2 regions of the Streptomyces sp. DSM 42067 genome follow, and region 1 is predicted to be linked to the other one. Evidence: riboswitches for the same ligand, from Rfam matches in the RefSeq annotation. Region 1 holds a riboswitch; the other holds the start of a gene.
The links. Region 1 has a riboswitch for ZMP and ZTP ahead of ACSMXV_RS30060 (bifunctional 5,10-methylenetetrahydrofolate dehydrogenase/5,10-methenyltetrahydrofolate cyclohydrolase). Riboswitches for the same ligand answer to the same signal wherever they lie in the genome.
Positions count from the first base shown of each region.

Region 2: it holds a riboswitch for ZMP and ZTP, as region 1 does, so the genes downstream of both, ACSMXV_RS25600 (glycine hydroxymethyltransferase) here and ACSMXV_RS30060 (bifunctional 5,10-methylenetetrahydrofolate dehydrogenase/5,10-methenyltetrahydrofolate cyclohydrolase) in region 1, are expected to answer to the same signal.

Region 1 covers NZ_CM147706.1:6,623,234-6,629,125, forward strand. Annotated here, with positions in the region: gene ACSMXV_RS30050 (ABC transporter ATP-binding protein) at 1-1,824, shown strand, start outside; gene ACSMXV_RS30055 (ABC transporter ATP-binding protein) at 1,856-3,649, shown strand; ZMP/ZTP riboswitch at 3,747-3,833, shown strand; gene ACSMXV_RS30060 (bifunctional 5,10-methylenetetrahydrofolate dehydrogenase/5,10-methenyltetrahydrofolate cyclohydrolase) at 3,856-4,716, shown strand; gene ACSMXV_RS30065 (class I SAM-dependent methyltransferase) at 4,844-5,500, shown strand; gene ACSMXV_RS30070 (glycoside hydrolase family 31 protein) at 5,615-5,892, opposite strand, start outside.
Region 2 covers NZ_CM147706.1:5,571,483-5,577,374, reverse strand. Annotated here, with positions in the region: gene ACSMXV_RS25615 (hypothetical protein) at 1-556, opposite strand, end outside; gene ACSMXV_RS25610 (2'-5' RNA ligase family protein) at 602-1,201, opposite strand; gene trpS (tryptophan--tRNA ligase) at 1,312-2,376, opposite strand; gene ACSMXV_RS25600 (glycine hydroxymethyltransferase) at 2,709-4,154, opposite strand; ZMP/ZTP riboswitch at 4,189-4,276, opposite strand; gene rocD (ornithine--oxo-acid transaminase) at 4,532-5,746, shown strand; gene ACSMXV_RS25590 (glutathionylspermidine synthase family protein) at 5,766-5,892, opposite strand, start outside.

The sequences.
Region 1 (5,892 bases):
CGGCGCATCATGCTGCTCCGCCCGCTCCGCACCGTCCCCCGCCCCCTGCTGGCGGGGCTTTCGCTGCTCCTGCTCGCCCAGGCCCTGCTGCCCGCGGCCACCGCCCTCGCCATGGGGCAGCTCATCGGCCGCGCCGAGCGGCTGACCGGCGACGGAGTCCTCGGCGGTCTCCTCTGGCCACTGGCCGCCTTCACCGTCCTCCTCCTCGCCGCGCATCTCCTCGAGTCGTTCATCGAGCCCCTGGACTGGCTGCTCAAGGCACGGATCGTCGGCGCACACCGGGCCGCGCTGCTGCGCCGGGCCGTCTCCGTCCCCACCATCGGCGGTCTGGAGCAGCCAAGGACCCAGCAGCTCGTCCAGGCCGCGTCAGCGGACCCCGAGAACTGGACCGAGCGGACCCCGGCCGACGGCGCGGCCGCTCAGCTGCGATTCATCACGGCCGCGTGCGGCTTCGTCGCCTCGTCCGCCGTGCTGGCCGCCTTCGCGTGGTGGGCGGTGCCCGTGATCCTGCTGCCCGTCGTCGCGCTGCGCATCCGCTTCGTACGCCGTTTCGCGGAGCTGATCCGGCAGTGGCTGACCCGCGCCGACCGCGCCCAGCAGGGCGGGGTGTGGGCCGAGGCGCTGACGTCGCCGAGCGCTGGGAAGGACGTGCGCACCTTCGGCCTGGCCGGGTGGATGCTCGCCGAGCAGCGGCGTCATCTGATGGGCATGTTCGAGCCGTTGTGGCGCAGGACCGTCCACACGTCGTGGGAGAACATCGGGCACGGTCTCGTCGTCCTCGTCTGCCTGCTCGCGGTGTTCGTACCGGCAGCGGCGGGCGGTGCGGACGGCACACAGTCGGTGGCCGTCGCCACAGCCGTGCTGAGCGCGGGCTGGGCGCTGGTGAGCCTCGTCGACTACGCCGACGGGCGCGATGTCGCCGGGGCGGAGGCCGCGCTGGAAGCCACCGCGGAGCTGGAGAAGCTCCTGCCGGTGCCCGTGCCGCGCCAGGGAGACCAACCCGTCCACGAAGGCCCCCTCCACGTCCGCTTCGAGGGCGTCTCCTTCCGTTACCCCGGCACCGAGCGCACCGTCCTCGACGCCCTCGACCTGGACATCCGCCCCGGCGAACTCCTCGCCGTCGTCGGCCTCAACGGCGCAGGGAAATCCACGCTCATCAAGCTGCTCTCCGGCCTGTACGAGCCGACCGGCGGGCGCCTCACCGCGAACGGCACCGACCTGGCCGACCTCGCGCCCGACGCCTGGCGCCGCCGCATCTCGGTCGTCTTCCAGGACTCCGTACGCTACGAACTCTCCGCCGCCGACAACGTGACGCTCGGCCAGGCCGCCGTCCCCCGCGACGACACCGCCCTGGCAGCGGCCGCCCGCGACGCGGGTCTGACCGCCGTCCTGGAGCGGCTGCCGCATGGCTGGGACACCCCGCTCGCCCGCTCCCGCACCGACGGCGTCGACCTCTCCGGCGGACAGTGGCAGCAGGTCGTCCTGGCCCGCGCGCTCTACGCCGTGCACACCGGCGCCCGCATCCTCGTGCTCGACGAGCCGACCGCCCACCTCGACGTACGCACCGAGTTCGACGTCTTCGACCGGCTCGCCCGCGCCCGCGGCGACGACACCTCCGTCGTCCTCATCTCGCACCGCCTGTCCACCGTCCGCCAGGCTGACCGGATCGTGCTGCTCGACGGCGGCCGCATCACCGAGTCCGGCAGCCACGACGAACTGATCGCACGGCAGGGCGCGTACGCCGAGATGTTCGCAATCCAGGCCGAACGCTTCCGGCGCGGCCACGAGGACCGCATCGAGGAAGGCGAGTACGGCATTGAGTGAGGACGAGAACGGCAAGAAGGGGGCAGTACCGGTGAGGCGCACACTCGTGCTGTGGCGTGAGCTCTTCGCGCTCTCCTGGCGCCGCATCCCCGCCGCTACCGCGGCGACCCTCTCCGTACTGCTACTCGGCGTGCCCGCCACCACCGGCATCGCGCTCTCCCTGCGCACCGCCGTGGACGGCATCACGACCGGCGACCACGATGCGGCGGTCCTCGGCGCGGTCTGGGCGGCATGCGCATACGCCGCGACCCGCACCCTGAACCACACCGGCCGCTCCCTGATGATCATGTCGACCGAGAAGATCGGGCTGACGGACGTCCACGAGGGCATCCTCCGCGACATCGCGACGCTGGAGGGCCTGGAGCACCTGGAGCGCACGGACTATCTGGACCGGGTCACCACGGTCCGCACCTCCGCCTGGGCCATCGTGGCGAGCATGTGGAGCGCGATCGCGATCTTCACGGACGTGCTCCAACTCGTCGTCCTTCTCCTGCTGCTGGGCACGGTCAGCCCCTGGCTGCTGCTCCTGCTGCCCGCCGCCGCACTCCCGCTGTGGGCCAACGCCCGCGGCCAGCGGCTGGTCAACGCCGCCGAGACCGACACAGCCGAGTCCCACCGCCTCCAGCGCCATCTGTTCAAGCTGGGCACGCGCGCCGCGACCGGCAAGGAGCTCAGGGTGGCGGGCGCGGGGGAGGAGATCGTACGGCGCCAGAACGCGGCCTTCCGTGAGGTGGTGGACGGCCGCTACCGGGCCCGTATGCGTGCGGCATGGCTGCGGGCGGCCGGCTGGACGGTGTTCACGCTCGGCTTCGGCGGGGGCCTCGCGCTCGTCGGCCACCGCACGGCACAGGGCCTTGGCACCCCCGGCGACCTGGTGCTGACCATCACGGTCGCGGCGGCGCTGCGCCAGTCCGTGCAGCAGGCGGTGATGCGCGCGGCCGGGGCGATCGACGCGATGCGGCTGATCGGCCCGTACCTGTGGCTGCGCTCGTACGCCGCCGGGCAGCGGGCCCGTACGACTGGCACCACCCCCACCCCGGACGCGCTGCGCGAGGGCATCACCCTGACCGACGTGTCGTACGTCTATCCGGGCACGGAACGCCGCGCGCTGGACGGGATCAGCGTCACGCTGCCCGCCGGTGCCGTGGTCGCGGTGGTCGGCGAGTTCGGCTCCGGCAAGACGACGCTGGTGAAGCTGCTGTCGAAGTTCTACCGGCCCGACGAGGGCCGGATCACCGTGGACGGTACCGATCTCGCCGATCTCGACACGGACGCATGGCGGGCCCGGACCAGCGCCGCGTACCAGGACTTCGGGCGCTTCCACACCGTGTTCGCCCAGACGGTCGGACTCGGCGACCTCCCGCACATCGACGACCGCGAGCGCATCGCGGAGGCGGTCCGCGCGGCCGACGCGGAGAGCCTGGTCGCCCGCCTCCCGGACGGCCTGGACACCCAGCTCGGCCGCGAACTGGGCGGCGTCGACCTGTCCGAGGGCCAGTGGCAGAAGACCGCGCTCGCCCGCGCCTCCATGCGCCCCGACCCGCTCCTCTTCGTCCTCGACGAACCCACGGCCTCCCTCGACTCCCCGAGCGAACAGGCCATCTTCCAGCGCTACATGGACCGCGCCCGCACCCTTGCCGACCGCACCGGCGCCGTGACGGTCATCGTCTCCCACCGCTTCTCGACCGTGAGCGGCGCCGACCTGATCCTCGTCCTCGACAAGGGCATCCTGGCGGAGTACGGCACGCACGAGGAACTGCTGGCGTTCGGCGGCCGATACGCGGATCTGTACGGCATCCAGGCGACGGCGTATGCGGCGTCCTGAGCCGCGGAACGCTCGAATCGCCCGCGCACCAGGCGGCGTCCGCGCGCTGCCGGTACGGCACAACCCAGGGGGGCGAGACTCGCATCCACTACAGTGCGCCGTGGGCCGTGACTGGCGCTGAGGTGGAGCACCACCGTGGAGCGGTCTGACGAGAGCGTCGATGCCGTGCGCCTGGGCGAGTGGTCGATCACGCCTGGGAGGCGAAGATGTCCCCGACTCAGACGGCCCAGCTCATGGACGGCACCGGACTCGCCCGGCGCATCGTCGAAGAGACCACCACCAAGGCGGCGGAGGTCGCACAACGCACGGGATTCGCGCCGTGCCTGGCGACGGTGCTGGTGGGCGACGACCCCGCGTCGGTCACGTACGTCCGCATGAAGCGGGCCCGCTGCGCGAAGGCCGGCATCCAGTCCCGCCACATCGGGTTGCCCGCCACCACCACGACCGCCGAACTGGTCGACACGCTGGCCGCCCTCTCTCGCGACCCCCAAGTCCACGGCATCCTGCTGCAGCACCCGGTCGGGCCGGGCATCGACGAGCGGGCGGCGTTCGAGGCCATCGCTCCGGAGAAGGACGTCGACGGCGTCACCATGCACTCCTTCGGCACGATGAGTTTCGGACTGCCCGGCTTCGTGTCGTGCACCCCCGGCGGGATCATGCGGCTGCTGGACGAGTACGGCGTCGAACTCGCTGGCAACCACGCCGTCGTGGTCGGCCGCAGCGCGATCCTCGGCAAACCGGTCGGGATGCTCCTGCTCGCACAGGATGCCACGGTGACGTACTGCCATTCCCGCACCGCGGACCTGCCCGCGATCGTCCGCGAAGCGGACATCGTGGTGGCGGCGGTGGGTCGCCCCCGGCTGATCCGCGGCGAGGACATCAAGCCCGGCGCGGTGGTGATCGACGCGGGATACAACCCGGGCAACATCGGCGACGTCGACTTCGACACCGCCCGCACTCGCGCAGGTCTGATCACTCCGGTCCCCGGCGGAGTAGGACCGATGACCATCGCCGTCCTGCTGGAGCAGACCGTGGAAGCCGCCGAGCAGCAGCTCGGAATCCGGTGACGCCGACGTCATCCTGAGCAGCGGCCCAGCCGGATGGTTGGGCCCAGGGTGGAGCCCCCTTGCCCGGATTCGAACCGGTTCTCCAGGACGTTCACGCAAGGGCCCCACGGCCTGGTGGGATGGCGGCATGACAACGCTGCCGCACCGAGCGCTGCAAGCCCTCCACCGGTTCAATGCCGCTCACCCATGGGACCACAACGCCCACTACCACCGATGGATACTGAGACAGCTCCCGAAACACTGCGACCGGGCCCTCGACGTCGGCTCCGGTACTGGCGACCTGGCCAGGCTCCTGGCCACACGCGCCAAGGAGGTGCACGGAATCGACGCCGATCCGGTCATCGTCGGCCGGGCACGGGAGCTGACTCCTCCGGCCGCCCCGGTGACGTTCTCCGTCGCAGACGCGCTGACCGGGATCCCCGCCGGTTCCTACGACGTCATCACGTGTGTCGCCGTCATCCACCACCTGCAGTTCACCGACGCGCTCACCCACTTCCGTCGGCACCTGGCACCCGGAGGAACGCTGGTGGTCGTCGGACTGGCTCGCGCCGAGACCCTTGGCGACCACCTGCTCGGTGTCGCCGCCATCCCGATGAACGTCGCCATGGGCTGGTTCAAGAACAGGGGCCGCACGGCACCACGGCCGGCCTCGATGACCGCCCGTACCCGACCTGCGGACATGAGCTTCCCCGACGTCGTCCGCGAAGCGCGCCACGTCCTGCCGGGCGCACGGCTGCGTCGCCGGCTGTTCTGGCGCTACACGTTGGTGTGGCACCAGCGTTGAGCGGTCAGGCCGCGAAGCTGCGCCCTGCGGCCGGCCGGACAAGGGATCGGGAAGGCGCGCACGCTTGGAGTGAGGGCGGCCGCTCCCCGAAGTGACGACCGCCCTCCTACGCGGCTACTCCGCCACCGGAAGCCGCGCCCCGTCCCGCAGGAACAGCGGGATCCGGTCCAGTGGGGCGTCGACCGTGACGGTCGCGCCGCCCTCGTACTCCTCGCCCGTCCAGGCGTCCGTCCAGCGGGCGCCCGCTGGGAGGTACACCGTCCACTCCGTCGCGCCCGCCGTCAGTACCGGTGCCACCAGCAGATCCGGGCCGAAGAGGTACGCGTCGGCCACCGACCAGGCCTTCTCGTCCTCGGGGAACTCGAGGAACAGCGGGCGCATCACCGGCAGGC
Region 2 (5,892 bases), 1.1 Mb from region 1:
CGAGCGAGCTGACCGCGGCGGGCAGGTCCGTGGCGGTCCAGCGGGTGCCGTCCCAGTGCCACACCCGGGACGTCTCGGCCAGGGCCCAGATGTCGTCCGCGGCGAAGGCTCGCACGTCGACGGCCCGGCCGATTTCGGAAATCCCGGGCACCGCGGTCCAGCGCGTGCCGTCCCAGCGGGCCATCCGCGGCGCGTTCAGATTGCTCAGGCTCGCCGTCAGCAGGAATCCGCCGGAGTCCATCTCGTCGAAGCGGGCCTCGTAGACGCTGTCGCCGAACGCCGCAGGCATGGGACGGCGCTGCCAGCGGGTGCCGTCGTAGTGCAGGAGGAAGCCGTCGTCGGCCGTCTCGTCCCCGGCGTAGCTGACGGTGTCGGTGACGTTGCCGACCACCCAGATGTCGTCGTCGGCGGTCGCGATCACGTCGGAGAGTTTGCCGAGGTCCTTGTAGACCTTGTCGTACTTCCAGCTCATGCCGGGTTCGACCACGGTGTACAAGGCCACCGCGGCGGCGAACACCAGCACGATCACGGCGAGTGCCGCGTTGACCCTGGCCATGTCCCCCCTCGCTCTCCCCGGCTCCGCCCGTACGCCTGCCGAAGGTCAGTGCGCGGGGAGCGTGCTCCGGACCACGGGCGCCGACGCCTGCAGAGGTACGACGGGACCGCCGCCCGGTTCGTCGCCCCCGAAGACGTACTCACGGAGCTTGCGCCACACCGCGTCCGCGCCCTGCTCATAGAGCGCGAAGCCGGTGCAGGGCCAGTCCGCCTCGTAGTCCGCGAGCTCCTCGTACGCCCGGTCCATCGCCTCGTCGTCGATGGCGTGCGCCACCGTGACATGCGGGTGGTACGGGAACTGCAGTTCGCGTGCAACCGGCCCTGATGCGTCCCGGACCTGCTTCTGCAGCCAGGTGCAGGCCTCGACGCCCTCCACGACGCGCACGTACACGACGGGCGACAGCGGCCGGAACGTCCCCGTGCCCGACAGCCGCATCGGGAAGGGGCGGCCCGCTGCCGCGACCTCCAGCAGATGCGCCTCGATCGCGGGCAGCTCCGAGTCGTCGACCTCCGTGGGCGGCAGCAGCGTGACGTGGGTGGGAATGCCGTGCGCCGCGGGGTCCCCGAAGCCCGCGCGCCGCTCCTGGAGCAGCCTGCCGTGTGGCTCCGGGACCGCGATCGACACACCGATCGTTACGGTCCCCACGTCTTACTCCTTCGTCGCGTCGGGCGGTGGACAGTCGGGCCGGGGGTACCTCCCAGGCCCTCGAGGCACTGGGGCAGGACCGGCCGGAACGTCCGGCCGGTCCGGTCGCCTCAGTGCTTGGCGGGCAGGAAGCCCACCTTCGCGTAGGCCTGGGAGAGCGTCTCAGCGGCGACGGCGCGTGCCTTCTCGGCGCCCTTGGCCAGGACCGCGTCGAGCGTCTCCGGGTCGCCCAGATACTGCTCTGTCCGCTCCCGGAACGGCGTCACGAAGTCGACCATGACCTCGGCGAGGTCCGTCTTGAGCGCACCGTAGCCCTTGCCGGCGTACTTCTGCTCCAGTTCCGCGATACCCGTGCCCGTGAGGGTCGAGTAGATGGTGAGCAGGTTGCTGACGCCCGGCTTGTTCTCCGCGTCGTACCGCACGACCGTGTCCGTGTCGGTGACCGCGCTCTTGACCTTCTTGGCCGTCGTCTTCGGCTCGTCGAGGAGGTTGATCAGGCCCTTCGGCGTGGACGCCGACTTGCTCATCTTGATCGCCGGGTCCTGGAGGTCGAAGATCTTCGCCGTCTCCTTGAGGATGTACGGCTTCGGGACCGTGAACGTGTCGCCGAACCGGCCGTTGAACCGCTCGGCGAGGTCGCGGGTGAGCTCGATGTGCTGGCGCTGGTCCTCGCCCACCGGCACCTCGTTGGCCTGGTAGAGCAGGATGTCCGCGACCTGCAGGATCGGGTACGTGAACAGGCCGACGCTGGCCCGGTCGGCGCCCTGCCTGGCGGACTTGTCCTTGAACTGCGTCATACGGGACGCCTCGCCGAACCCGGTCAGGCAGTTCAGGATCCAGGCGAGCTGCGCGTGCTCGGGAACGTGGCTCTGCACGAAGAGGGTGCAGCGCTCCGGGTCGAGTCCGGCGGCGAGGAGCTGGGCCGCGGCGAGCCGGGTGTTGGCGCGCAGCTCGGCCGGGTCCTGCGGGACGGTGATCGCGTGCAGGTCGACGACCATGTAGAACGCGTCGTGGGTCTCCTGCAGCGCCACCCACTGGCGCACCGCACCCAGGTAGTTGCCGAGGTGGAACGAGCCCGCTGTGGGCTGGATTCCGGAGAGGACACGCGGACGGGCGCCGGGCGTGGAGCGGGGCGCCTCGGGGCCCGGGGCGACGGGTGGGTGCTCAGAGACCATGCTCAACATTCTCTCAGGTGCGCGCGACAGCTGGGGAACCGATCCGCGACGGCTCGGGAACCGTTCTCCGTGGCCGGTGTATCAGGAACGCGGGCGGTTCGGGGAGGTCCTGAAGCCGGGTTCGTCCCCGCGAACGGGGAGGACCCGGCTCACATCCGAGCTGCGGCCGCCGCAGGGGGCGCCGATGAGACGAGGAACACAGTGCTCCTGGCCGGGCTGATCGACCTTGGGAAAGACCTTGGGAAAGAGCCCCGCGGTCGGCTGCCGGCCGGCCCGTATGCCGTCGGCAGCCGACCGCGGGATCAGCTGAGGATGGGGAGAGGATCAGCAGGTCAGCTGAGGTCGATGCCCGGGTAGAGGGGGAATCCGTCCAGCAGGTCGGTGGCGCGGCGCGAGACCTCGTCCGCGACCTTCTCGTCCAGGACGTGCTGCGCCTTGGAGGGCGCGCCCTTGCTGGTCGTGCCCGGCTCGGCCGAGGTGAGCACCCGGTCGATCAGCGCGGCGATCTCGTCCATCTCGGCGGTGCCGAGCCCGCGGGTCGTCAGGGCCGGAGTGCCGATCCGGATGCCGGAGGTGTACCAGGCGCCGTTGGGGTCCTGCGGGATGGCGTTGCGGTTGGTCACGACACCGGAGTCGAGGAGCGCGGACTCGGCCTGGCGGCCGGTGAGCCCGTAGGAGGTCGCGACGTCGATCAGGTTGAGGTGGTTGTCCGTACCGCCGGTGACCAGCGTGGCGCCGCGGCGCATCAGGCCGTCGGCGAGGGCGCGGGAGTTGTCGACGATGCGCTGGGCGTAGTCGCGGAAGTCGGGGCGGCGGGCCTCGGCGAGGGCGACGGCCTTGGCGGCCATGACGTGCGGCAGCGGGCCGCCGAGCACCATGGGGCAGCCGCGGTCGACCTGCTCGACCAGCGAGTCGTCACACAGGACCATGCCGCCGCGCGGGCCGCGCAGGGACTTGTGGGTGGTCGTGGTGACGATCTGCGCGTGCGGTACGGGGTCGAAGTCGCCCGTGAGGACCTTGCCCGCGACCAGGCCCGCGAAGTGCGCCATGTCGACCATGAGGGTCGCGCCGACCTCGTCGGCGATCTCCCGCATGATGCGGAAGTTCACCAGGCGCGGGTACGCCGAGTAGCCCGCGACGATGATCAGCGGCTTGAACTCGCGGGCGGTGGCGCGCAGCGCCTCGTAGTCGAGGAGGCCGGTCTCCGGGTCGGTGCCGTAGCTGCGCTGGTCGAACATCTTGCCGGAGATGTTGGGCCGGAAGCCGTGCGTGAGGTGGCCGCCCGCGTCCAGCGACATGCCGAGCATGCGCTGGTTGCCCAGCTCGCGGCGGAGCTCGGCCCAGTCCTTCTCGGAGAGGTCGTTGACCTGCCGGGCACCGGCCCGCTCCAGCGCCGGGGCCTCGACGCGCGCGGCGAGGACGGCCCAGAAGGCGACCAGGTTGGCGTCGATGCCGGAGTGCGGCTGGACGTAGGCGTGGCGGGCGCCGAAGAGCTCCTTGGCGTGCTCGGCGGCGAGGGCCTCGACGGTGTCGACGTTGCGGCATCCGGCGTAGAAGCGGCGGCCGACGGTACCCTCGGCGTACTTGTCGCTGAACCAGTTGCCCATGGTCAGCAGGACGGCGGGCGAGGCGTAGTTCTCGCTGGCGATCAGCTTCAGCGAGGCGCGCTGGTCCTCGATCTCCTGGCCGATGGCGTCGGCGACGCGGGGCTCCACGCCCCGGATCACATCGAGGGCGCTGCGGAAGGCGGTGGACTCGGTGGAGAGGGGCTCTGGCATGTCGTAGGACCTCCGGACGCGGACACGGGATGCACGGGTCGGCCCAGGCGCACGGCACACGGTTGCGCGGGCCGCTCCCCGATGGTCGGTCCCATCCCAGCGCGCCAGTCACGGCCCGCGGCCAGCCTACCGGCAAGGCCGGGGGCCGGCCTTGCCGGTCCAGGATGCGGGAGCGCTGCCGCTGGGCTACCCGCCTGTGCCCACCCTCCCCCAAGCTCTCGACTTCGCTCGAGCAGGGGGACCCCCATCGCCCTGGGGGTACCTCCCAGGCCCTTAAGGCACTGGGGGAGGAACGCATGCCCACAGGCGGGCGGGCAGAGAGACAAATCAGGTACAAAGGGCACACCCGCCCTCTCTGCAGTGCGTACGGAGATCCCGTGACTGCCACAGAAACCCTCATCGCCTCTGCCGAAGCGCACAGTGCGCACACCTATCACCCGTTGCCCGTCGTCATCGCGACCGCGGACGGGGCGTGGATGACGGACGTCGAGGGGCGGCGCTATCTCGATCTGCTCGCCGGATACTCGGCGCTCAACTTCGGGCACCGCAACCGGCGGCTGATCGAGGCCGCTCAGGCGCAGCTGGAGCGGGTGACGCTGACCTCCCGCGCCTTCCACCACGACCGGTACGCCGAGTTCTGTGCGCGGCTGGCCGAGCTGTGCGGCATGGAGATGGTCCTGCCGATGAACACGGGCGCGGAGGCCGTGGAGACCGCCGTGAAGACCGCGCGGAAGTGGGGGTACCGGGTCAAGGGCGTGCCCGACGGCATGGCCAAGGTCGTCGTGGCGAACAACAACTTCCACGGCCGCACGACGACGATCATCAGCTTCTCCACGGACCCGGAGGCCCGGGCGGACTTCGGGCCGTACACGCCCGGCTTCGAGATCGTCCCGTACGGCGACCTGACCGCGATGCGCGAGGCACTCACGGAGAACGCGGTCGCGGTGCTCCTTGAGCCCATCCAGGGCGAGGCCGGGGTGCTGGTACCGCCGGACGGCTATCTGCGGGGCGTGCGGGAGCTGACGCGCGAGCGGAACGTGCTGTTCGTCGCCGACGAGATCCAGTCGGGCCTGGGCCGTACCGGCAGGACCTTCGCGTGCGAGCACGAGGGTGTCGTGCCGGATATGTACGTGCTCGGCAAGGCGCTCGGCGGCGGCATCGTGCCGGTGTCGGCGGTCGTCGCGTCCAGTGCCGTGCTGGGAGTGTTCAGGCCCGGGGAGCACGGTTCGACGTTCGGCGGGAACCCGCTGGCGTGCGCGGTGGCGCTGGAGGTGATCGACATGCTGCGGTCCGGCGAGTACCAGCAGCGGGCCGCGGAGCTGGGCGCGCATCTGCACGACGAGCTGCGGCTGCTCGCCGGGAGCGGCGGCGCCGTGCGGGAGGTGCGCGGCCGCGGCCTGTGGGCGGGCGTCGACATCGACCCGTCGTACGGAACGGGGCGGCAGATCTCGGAGAGGCTGATGGACAGAGGCGTGCTGGTGAAGGACACCCACGGCTCCACCATCCGGATCGCCCCGCCGCTGGTCATCAGCAAGGAGGACCTGGACTGGGGTCTTGACCAGTTGCGGGCCGTCCTGGCCGCCAGGACCTGACGTCACAGGCCCCGAAGGCTCACAGGATCACATGGGGCAGGAAGCGGGCGTACTCGTCCGTGACCAGCCCCGACGACTCGCGGATGCCGAGCCCCGCCGACTCGTCCTGCACGACCCAGGCGCCGAGCACCACGCGGTTGCCGTCG